DNA from 3 places in the Streptomyces sp. NPDC088730 genome. Region 1 is predicted to be linked to each of the others. Evidence: riboswitches for the same ligand, from Rfam matches in the RefSeq annotation. Region 1 holds a riboswitch; each other region holds the start of a gene.
What was found. Region 1 has a riboswitch for cobalamin ahead of ACIP89_RS13655 (ribonucleoside-diphosphate reductase subunit alpha). Riboswitches for the same ligand answer to the same signal wherever they lie in the genome.
Positions count from the first base shown of each region.

Region 2: another riboswitch for cobalamin. It lies ahead of ACIP89_RS06575 (cobalamin biosynthesis protein); the one in region 1 lies ahead of ACIP89_RS13655 (ribonucleoside-diphosphate reductase subunit alpha).
Region 3: another riboswitch for cobalamin. It lies ahead of metE (5-methyltetrahydropteroyltriglutamate--homocysteine S-methyltransferase); the one in region 1 lies ahead of ACIP89_RS13655 (ribonucleoside-diphosphate reductase subunit alpha).

Region 1 covers NZ_JBIVLK010000003.1:383,817-387,083, forward strand. The annotation lists gene mctP (monocarboxylate uptake permease MctP) at 1-729, shown strand, start outside; gene ACIP89_RS13650 (GNAT family N-acetyltransferase) at 843-1,355, shown strand; cobalamin riboswitch at 1,376-1,533, shown strand; gene ACIP89_RS13655 (ribonucleoside-diphosphate reductase subunit alpha) at 1,674-3,267, shown strand, end outside.
Region 2 covers NZ_JBIVLK010000001.1:1,461,625-1,464,891, reverse strand. The annotation lists gene ACIP89_RS06585 (anion permease) at 151-1,428, shown strand; gene ACIP89_RS06580 (hypothetical protein) at 1,441-1,674, shown strand; cobalamin riboswitch at 1,832-1,965, shown strand; gene ACIP89_RS06575 (cobalamin biosynthesis protein) at 2,110-3,120, shown strand; gene ACIP89_RS06570 (cobyric acid synthase) at 3,117-3,267, shown strand, end outside.
Region 3 covers NZ_JBIVLK010000020.1:56,426-59,692, reverse strand. The annotation lists gene metE (5-methyltetrahydropteroyltriglutamate--homocysteine S-methyltransferase) at 1-1,645, opposite strand, end outside; cobalamin riboswitch at 1,809-2,008, opposite strand; gene ACIP89_RS34315 (FUSC family protein) at 2,338-3,267, shown strand, end outside.

The DNA.
Region 1 (3,267 bases):
GGCCTGCTCGCGCTGCTCGGCTTCATGGCGATCGCCGCCGGGGTCAAGGTGGACAACGGCCAGCTGGCGATCCCGCAGCTGTTCGAGGACATGTTCCCCGACTGGTTCGCGGGCGTGGCGTTCGCCGCCATCGGCATCGGCGCCCTGGTCCCCGCGGCGATCATGTCGATCGCGGCGGCGAACCTCTTCACCAGGAACATCTACAAGGACTTCCTGAAGCCCGACGCGACGCCCGCCCAGGAGACCAGGATCTCCAAACTGGTGTCGCTGCTGGTGAAGGTCGGCGCGCTCGCCTTCGTCCTCACCATGGACAAGACGGTCGCGATCAACTTCCAGCTGCTCGGCGGGATCTGGATCCTCCAGACGATGCCGGCCCTGGTCGGCGGCCTGTTCACCCGGTGGTTCCACCGCTGGGCGCTGCTCGCGGGCTGGGCGGCCGGCATGGTCTACGGGACGGCCGCCGCCTACGGGGTGGCCAGCCCCACCCAGGCGCACTTCGGCGGCTCGTCCAAGGAGATCCCGGGCATCGGTGAGATCGGCTACATCGGCCTCACGGCGTTCGTGCTGAACATCGTGGTGACCGTCGTCCTCACCTTCGTCCTGAACGCCCTGAAGGCGCCTGCCGGGCTCGACGAGACCTCTCCCGGCGACTACACCGCGGACGCGGGCGACCCGGGCGTGCAGACCGAGCTCCCGCCGGCCACGGCCGGGGCCCCGGGCGGTCACTGACCGAGGTGAACGGGCCGCCGCACCCCCGCCCGTGGGGGTGCGGCGGCCCGTTCGCGCGTCCGGCGGAAAACCCCGTGCCGTCGCCGCCCGGCGGGTGCGGCAGACTCCCCTGCATGGACATAACCATCAGGCCGGTCGAGCCCGCCGAGTACGCAGCCCTCGGCGAGATCACCGCCGAGGCCTATCTCGGGGACGGGCTGCTGGACTACGGCGACGACGATCCGTACCTGGTACAGCTGCGCGACGTCCCCCGGCGGGCCGAGGAGGCCGAGGTGCTCGTCGCGGCGGACGCCCGGGGCCGCGTCCTCGGCGGGGTCACCTACGCGCCGCCGGGCAACCGCTGGGCCGATATCGCGACGCCGGACGAGGCCGAGTTCCGGATGCTCGCGGTCTCCCGCGAGGCCCGCGGCGCCGGGGCGGGCGAGGCGCTCGTCCGGGCCTGCATCGACCGCGCGCGGACCACCGCGGGGGTCACCGGAATCGTCCTGTCGACGCAGCCGGCCATGCGCGGGGCCCATAGGATCTACGGGCGCCTCGGCTTCGTCCGGACCCCGGAAAGGGACTGGTATCCGATCGAGGGACTCTCGCTCCTGACGTACCGCCTGGAGTTCCCGGCGGTCTCCTGATCGGTCACGCGACACAACATGTGGGGGCTGCCTCATCCGGCGGCCCCCACATGTATGCTCATGCTCGCTGTCGCCGCAGGGAAATCCGGTGCGAATCCGGAACTGTCCCGCAACGGTGTGTTCGGTGTGCTTTTGCGCACCCCGAGTCCGAGGACCTGCCGACAGCGCATCCGGCTCGACCGAACCGGATGCCCAGACGTCCGGGCCTCGTGGATGGGCCGGTGGACGCCGCACGGAGTGCTGCCCGGACCGGGCCCCGCTCCGCCCGGCTGCCTCCGCTCCCCCGTCGGCCCAGAGCCGAGCGAGGGAGAGCACCACGTGACCATCGCGCCAGCCGATCCGGTCTCAGCGGCCGCATCAACGGGAACCACGAGCGACGGACCGGGCACCGCACTGCTGCGGACCCTCACCGAGCTCACCGCCGATCTGCCCGACACCGACCCCGGACGCGTCGCCGGCGCCGCGCTGCGCGGCCGCAACGCCCGGTCGGACGAGGCCGAGCTGCGCTCGCTGGCCACCGAGGCCGCCGCGGGCCTGATCTCCGAGGACCCCGCCTACTCCCGGCTCGCCGCCCGACTGCTCACTCGCTCCATCGCGGACGAGGCGGCCGGGCAGGGCGCGACGTCCTTCTCCGCCTCGGTCGCCGTCGGACACCGCGAGGGCCTGATCGCGGACCGCACCGCCGCGTTCGTGACGCTGCACGCGGCCGCCCTCGACGCCCTGGTGGGCCAGGCGCTCGCCGACGGCGCCGACGACCGCTTCGGCTACTTCGGGCTGCGCACCCTGCACAGCCGCTACCTGCTGCGCCACCCGATCACCCGCCAGGTCGTCGAGACCCCGCAGCACTTCATGCTGCGGGTGGCCGCCGGGCTCGCGGAGGACGACTCCGAGCGCGCGCTGGACGAGGTCGCGGCCCTGTACCGGCTGATGAGCCGGCTGGACTACCTGCCCTCCTCCCCGACGCTCTTCAACTCGGGCACCCGGCACCCGCAGATGTCCTCCTGCTACCTGCTGGACTCGCCGCTGGACGAGCTGGACTCGATCTACGACCGCTACCACCAGGTGGCGCGCCTCTCCAAGCACGCGGGCGGCATCGGCCTCTCGTACTCCCGCATCCGGGCCCGCGGTTCGCTGATCCGGGGCACCAACGGGCACTCCAACGGCATCGTGCCGTTCCTGAAGACGCTCGACGCCTCCGTCGCGGCGGTCAACCAGGGCGGCCGGCGCAAGGGCGCGGCCGCCGTCTACCTGGAGACCTGGCACGCGGACATCGAGGAGTTCCTGGAGCTGCGCGACAACACCGGCGAGGACCAGCGGCGCACGCACAACCTGAACCTGGCGCACTGGATCCCGGACGAGTTCATGCGCCGGGTGGACGCGGACGGAACCTGGTCGCTGTTCTCCCCGGCCGACGTGCCGGAACTGGTCGACCTGTGGGGCGAGGCGTTCGACGCCGCGTACCGGGCCGCCGAGGCCAAGGGCCTGGCCCGCAAGACGATGCCGGCCCGTGAGCTGTACGGCCGGATGATGCGGACCCTCGCGCAGACCGGCCAGGGCTGGATGACGTTCAAGGACGCCTCCAACCGGACCGCGAACCAGACCGCCGAGCCGGGCCGCGTCGTGCACTCCTCGAACCTGTGCACCGAGATCCTGGAAGTCACCGACGACGGCGAGACGGCCGTCTGCAACCTCGGTTCGGTCAACCTCGGCGCGTTCGTCGAGGGCGGCACGATCGACTGGGAGCGCCTGGACGCCACCGTGCGCACCGCCGTGACCTTCCTGGACCGGGTCGTGGACATCAACTTCTACCCGACCGAGCAGGCCGGGCGCTCCAACGCCCGCTGGCGGCCGGTGGGCCTGGGCGCGATGGGCCTCCAGGACGTCTTCTTCCAGCTGCGGCTGCCCTTCGACT
Region 2 (3,267 bases), on a different contig from region 1:
CCCCTGCCCGTCCCGGCCTGTCGGAACACGGCCAAACAGGGCGACGCCACTCCGATCGGGGTCACCGCAACGCCCTGTTCAGTTCATCTTCCGTTCACCCAGGTTGCCTACGTTCCTCCTGCCACTGACGTCGAACGATTGCCTGGGTAAATGGAACACATCACGCTGCTGCTCGCGATTGTGATCGTGACAGCTCTAGTGTTCGATTTCACGAACGGTTTCCACGACACCGCCAACGCGATGGCGACCACCATCTCGACCGGCGCACTCAAACCCAAGACAGCGGTGGCTATGTCCGCCGTTCTCAACCTCGTCGGCGCGTTCCTGTCGGTGGAGGTCGCCAAGACGATCTCCGGCGGGATCATCAATGAGAACGGCCTCAGAACCGAGGTCATCTTCGCGGCGCTCGTCGGCGCCATCCTGTGGAATCTGCTGACCTGGCTGGTCGGGCTGCCGTCCAGCTCCTCGCACGCCCTCTTCGGCGGCCTGATCGGCGCCGCGGTGATGTCCGCGGGCTGGTCGTCGGTCGACGGCGGCACCGTCGTCACCAAGGTGCTGCTCCCCGCGGTCGCCGCCCCGATCGTCGCCGGACTGGCCGCGCTGCTGGCCACCAAGCTGACCTACCGGATCGGCGGCAAGGTCCAGGGCGGCGCCCAGGAGAAGGCGACCGCCAAGGGCTACCGCGCCGGACAGATCGCCTCCGCCGGGCTGGTCTCCCTCGCCCACGGCACCAACGACGCACAGAAGACCATGGGCATCATCACCCTGGCCCTGGTCACCGGCGGAGTCCTCTCCCCCGGTGCGAACCCGCCGGTCTGGGTCATCGTCAGCGCCGGAATGGCCATCGCGCTCGGCACCTACCTCGGCGGCTGGCGCATCATCCGCACCATGGGCAGCGGCCTCACCGAGCTCAGGCCGCCGCAGGGCTTCGCCGCCCAGACCAGTGCGGCCACGGTCATCCTGGCCTCCTCGCACCTCGGCTTCTCCCTCTCCACCACCCAGTCCTGCTCCGGCGCCGTGATGGGCGCCGGCCTCGGCCGCCGGGGCGGTGTGGTCCGCTGGTCCACCGCCACCCGGATGTTCGTGGCCTGGGGACTGACGCTGCCGGCCGCCGGTCTGGTCGGCGCGGGGGCCGAGTTCCTCACCCAGCAGGGCACCTGGGGTGTCGTGCTCGTCGCCGTACTGCTGATCGCGGGCTCCGGAGCGATCTGGGTCCTGTCCCGCCGCAAGCCGGTCGGTCAGGACGACGTCGCACCCGGCCTCCGGGACGGCACTCCGGTCACCGGGGACGCCGAACCCGCGGGCGTCGTCACCACCGCCATCGCGGCCGTCAGTCCGCCGCCCACCGCGGCCGCCGCTGCCCACGAGCTCACCGCCACCATCCCGGCCCCGGCCGTAGCCGACCCGGCACGACCCGCCACGGTGTAAGGAAGATCCTCCATGAACATCGACTGGGCAGCCCTCGGCACCGTCTTCGGCGTCTCTCTCGTCGCCACCGTCGCCCTGGTGGGCCTCTTCACCCTGGGCATCGCCGGCCTCGCCCGGCAGCCGGAACCGGCCGAGCGGGGCGGGCAGGCCGGCGGGTCCATGATCCTCGCCCGCGCGGGCGCGTACGTCTGCTTCGGACTGTGCGCGGCGGCGGTGGCCTACGGCATCTACCTGATCGTCGCCTGATCCACCGCCCCTGATCCGTCCGCCGCGTCGGGCCGGCCGCACCTCGGGTGCGGCCGGCCCGATGTGCGTCTCAGCACACTGCACCTTCGCAGGTCAACGGTAGGTTGACTGGCGTTCGCGGAGCGTGGTGGACTGCCGGAGCCATTACGGCGACAGCAGAGGAAGCCGGTGCGAATCCGGCGCGGTCCCGCCACTGTCACCGGGGAGCAGTCCCCCACCACCGGAAGTCACGGTCCACGCCGAGTGGGCTGGAAGACCGGGGGAACTGCGGATCCGGGAGCCAGGAGACTCTCGTCGCCGGTCACGTCGAACCAGGGCGCGGACCCTGAGTGAGGACATATCGCCATGCCCGGCCGCAGTGCGCCCGTCTCCGTGTCTCCCCTTCGACCAGCTGCTCGCACCAGGGCCCTCCGAGGCGCGACGGCCGGCTGAACCGTGCGTGCCGACCGCATCTTCGCGTACGGCGCCACGGCCGGACTGATCGGTGATCTGCTGCTCGGTGATCCCTGCCGGGGACATCCGGTCGCCGCCTTCGGGCGCGCCGCGGCAGGCGTCGAACGCCGTCTGTGGCGCGACCACCGCGGGTGGGGCGCCCTGCACACCCTGGTCTGCGCCGGAGGCGCCGCCGGGGGTGCCGCACTGGCCTCCCGCGCCCTGCGCCGCCGTCCCGCCGCCTCCGTCGCCCTGACCGCCGCCGCCACCTGGTCCGTCGTCGGCGGTACGTCGCTGGGGCGCGAGGCCCGGTCCATCGGCGGCGCGCTGGCCGCCGGGGACCTCGGGCTGGCGCGGGAGCGGCTGCCCCGTCTGTGCGGCCGCGACCCGCAGTCCCTGGACGGACCTCGGATCGCCCGCGCGGTGGTGGAGTCCGTCGCGGAGAACACCTCCGACGCCGTGGTCGGCGCCCTGGTGTGGGGTGCGCTGGGCGGGGTCCCCGGCCTCGTCGGCTTCCGGGCCGCCAACACCCTGGACGCGATGGTCGGCCACCGGTCGCCCCGCCACCTGCGCTACGGCTGGGCCTCGGCCCGCCTCGACGACCTCGTGGGCTGGCCTGGCGCCCGGCTCACGGCCCTGCTCGCCGTCGCCGCCGGCGGACGGCCCCGGAGTGCGCTGCGGGCCTGGCGGGCGGATGCCGCCAAGCACCCGAGCCCCAACGCGGGCCCGGTGGAGGCCTCGTTCGCGGGGGCGCTCGGCGTACGGCTCGGCGGCACCCTCGCCTACGGCGGCCGGGTCGAGCACCGCCCCGTGCTCAACGGCGAGGCGGGCCGGGCGGTGGAGACCGAGGACATCGAACGCGCCGTACGGCTGTCGCGCCGGATCGGGGTGCTGGCCCTCGGCGTGAGCGTGGCGGCCCGGCTGGGCGTGGGCGCCGCCGCACGACGGATCACCTCGACGCGCGGACCGGGGGCACCTGCCCCGGCGCGCACCTCAGGACGGAGACCGACATGAGCGGCGGACTGCTGGTCGCCGGGACCACCTCGGACGCGGGCAAGAGCGTCGTGACGGCGGGCATCTGCCGCTGGCTGGTGCGCCGGGGGGTGAAGGTCGCGCCGTTCAAGGCGCAGAACATGTCCCTCAACTCCTTCGTCACCCGTG
Region 3 (3,267 bases), on a different contig from region 1:
CCGTCATGGGTTCGGGGCGGGAGATGTCGCCCGCGAGGACCGGCGGGCGGACGTAGCGCGTGCCGTAGGACTGGACCCAGCCGTGCTGGGTGGCGAGGTAGCCGGTGAGCTGCTCGGCGAAGTACTGCACCATGTCGTTGCGTTCGGGCTCGCCGTGCACCAGAACGTCGATGCCGGTCTTCTCCTGGAAGGCGATGACCTCACCGATCTCGGCCTTGACGCGCTCCTCGTAGCCGGCCGTGCCGATCCGTCCCGCGCGCAGATCGGCGCGGGCCGCGCGCAGCTCGCCCGTCTGCGGGAAGGAGCCGATGGTGGTCGTCGGGAGCAGCGGCAGCCCGAGGTGGGCGCGCTGGGCGGCGGCACGCTCGGGGTACGGCTGGGAGCGACGGCCGTCGGCGTCCGTGATGGCCGCGGTCCTGGCCCGGACGGCGGGGTCGCGGGTGATCGGGGAGTTGGCACGGGACGCGAGGTCGGCGCGGTTGGCGGCGATCTCGGCGGTGATCGTGCCGGTGCCCCGGGCCAGCCCCTTCGCGAGCGTGACGATCTCTGCGGTCTTCTGCCCGGCGAAGGCGAGCCAGCGCAGGATCTGCGGGTCGATGTCCCGCTCCGGCGCCGTGTCGAGCGGTACGTGCAGCAGGGAGCAGGACGCCGCTACATCGACCCGGTCGGCGAGGCCGAGAAGGGTGGCGAGGGTGGCGAGGGACTTCTCGTAGTCGTTGATCCAGATGTTGCGGCCGTCGACGACACCCGCGACGAGGCGTTTGCCGGGAAGCCCGCCGACGGCGGCGAGGTCTTGGAGGTTCGCGGCGGCGGCATCGGTGAAGTCCAGTGCCAGGCCCTCGACCGGGGCCTTCGCCAGGACGGGGAGCGCCTCGCCGAGCCGGTCGAAGTAGGAGGCGACGAGCAGCTTGGGCCGGTCGGCGAGGCCGCCGAGCTCGCGGTAGGTGCGGGCGGCGGCGTTCAACTCGGCCGGGATGCGGTCCTGGACCAGGGCGGGTTCATCGATCTGCACCCACTCCGCGCCCGCGGCACGCAGATCGGCGAGCACCTCCGCGTACACCGGCAGCAGCCGGTCCAGCAGGGTGAGCGGCTCGAAGCCGGCCGCCACCCCGGGGGCGGGCTTGGCCAGCAGGAGGTAGGTGACCGGGCCGACGAGCACCGGCCGGGCGGTGTGGCCGAGTGCGAGGGCCTCCCTGAGCTCGGTGACCTGCTTGGTGGAGTCGGCACTGAAGCCGGTGTCGGGGCCGAGCTCGGGGACGAGGTAGTGGTAGTTGGTGTCGAACCACTTGGTCATCTCCAGCGGCGCCACGTCCTGGGTGCCGCGAGCCATCGCGAAGTACCCGTCGAGCGGGTCGGCGGCGACGGCTTCGCGGTGCCGCTGGGGGACCGCGCCGACCATGACGCTGGTGTCCAGGACGTGGTCGTAGTACGAGAAGTCGCCGGTCGGCACCTCATGGACGCCGGCATCCGCCAGCTGCTTCCAGTTGGACCGGCGCAGTTCTGCCGCCGTCCCCCGGAGGGCGCCGGCGGTGACGCGGCCCTTCCAGTACCCCTCGATGGCCTTCTTCAGTTCCCGGTTCGGGCCCTGGCGGGGGTAGCCGTACACGGTGGCTCGTGCTGCCGCGGCTGCGGGCTTGGGTGTCACGGAAATCTCCTTCGCGAGATGACTCCTGAACATCCCGGAGACGGGACACGGGCGCGAAGGGATGACGAACCGGACGGATATCGCACACGCCGCGGCGCGGATTCTCCGTCTGGTACGCACGCCGACCCGCCCACGAGGTCACCGGGACAACCGCATGCGAGTGGGTCGCGTGCGGGCAACGGGCAGGTCTTCGGACTCGTGGGCACGCCTGCCAGGGGCAGACTCCTACTGGCCGTCGCTTCCCGGACCCGATCGGGTCCAGTGCGTATGACGGCGGTCGTTCCCACTTACCGCTGCGGGGCAGTCCCGGATTCACACCGGGTTCCCTCTTGCGACGCGCCTGCCTGGCGGACAGGGGCGAACCAGCTGCACCGGCCAGCCTAGGGGGTGGACCGTCCCCGAGGCACCGCTGTTCACATTCCGGGATGTGGAAGGGGGCCAAGACCATGCCGCGAGGTGTCGCAGTTCTCCTGCCGGGCGGACTGGTCCTCAGGCTGGTCCGTTGGCTCTGCCGTGGCCGGGCAAGGTGCGGCATTCATGGGCCAATGGTCCATGGAGTCGGGTCTGAGTTGAACCAATAGTCCCCAAGGTGTTGAGATGGGGCTGTCAATGGCGCTGCGGGTCCCTCGGGGACCTCTGTGGCGCCTTTCTCATGTCTGCGCTGGTGTCATGCGCGAAAGGGGCGGGGCGACTTGTTGAAGAGGGCGTTCGTCGCACACGATCCCGGACGGATCCGGCTGCGGTTCGCGTCCCGGGCCGTGCTCGGCATCGGGCTCGCCGTCGCGCTGTGCGGGGCGGCCGGGCACTCGCTGGTGGCGGCCATCACGGGGGGTCTGGCCGCGCTGCTCGCCCTGTTCACGGTGACCGACCCGACGGTGCGAGGGCAGGCTACGACGACCGCGCTGCTCCCCGTCGTCGGCCTCCCGGTGCTCACGCTCGCCGCGGTGCTGCACGATGTGCCCGTCGCCCGGGACCTGGCGTTCCTCGCCGTCGTGGGGGCGGGGGTGTACGCGCGGCGCTGGGGGCCGCGCGGCCACTCGCTGGGCGTATTCGCCTTCATGGCCTACTTCTCCGCCCAGTTCCTGCACACCGTGCCCGGCCAGCTGCCCGAGTTGTACGCGGCCGTGCTGCTGTCGCTCCTCGCGTCGTCGCTGGTGCGGTTCGGGGTCTGGTGCTACGAGCGCCGGATCACGGTGCCCGTGGCGGTCGGCCTCCCCGCGGGAGCGGCGGGGCTGCGGCGGATCACGACCCGGCAGGCCGTACAGGCGACCCTGGGCGCGGGATTCGCGCTCGCGGTGGGGCAACTGCTCTCGGATCAGCGCTGGTACTGGGCGGTCGGCGCCACCTGGTGGGTGTTCGTGGCCACGACCTCGCGCGGCGAGACCGTCGTGCGCGGTTTCAGGCGTTTCCTGGGGACCGTGCTCGGCATCGGGCTGGGCTTCGCCGTGGCCGTGCCGCTGCACCACGAGCCGGTCGTGGCCGCCGCCGTCGTGGCGGTGGGCGTGTTCGGGATCTTCTACACCGCCGCTGTCTCCTACACCTGGATGATGCTGGCCGTCACCGTGATGGCGAGCATGCTGTACGGGCTGCTCGGCGTGCTCGACGCGGGACTGCTCGTCCTC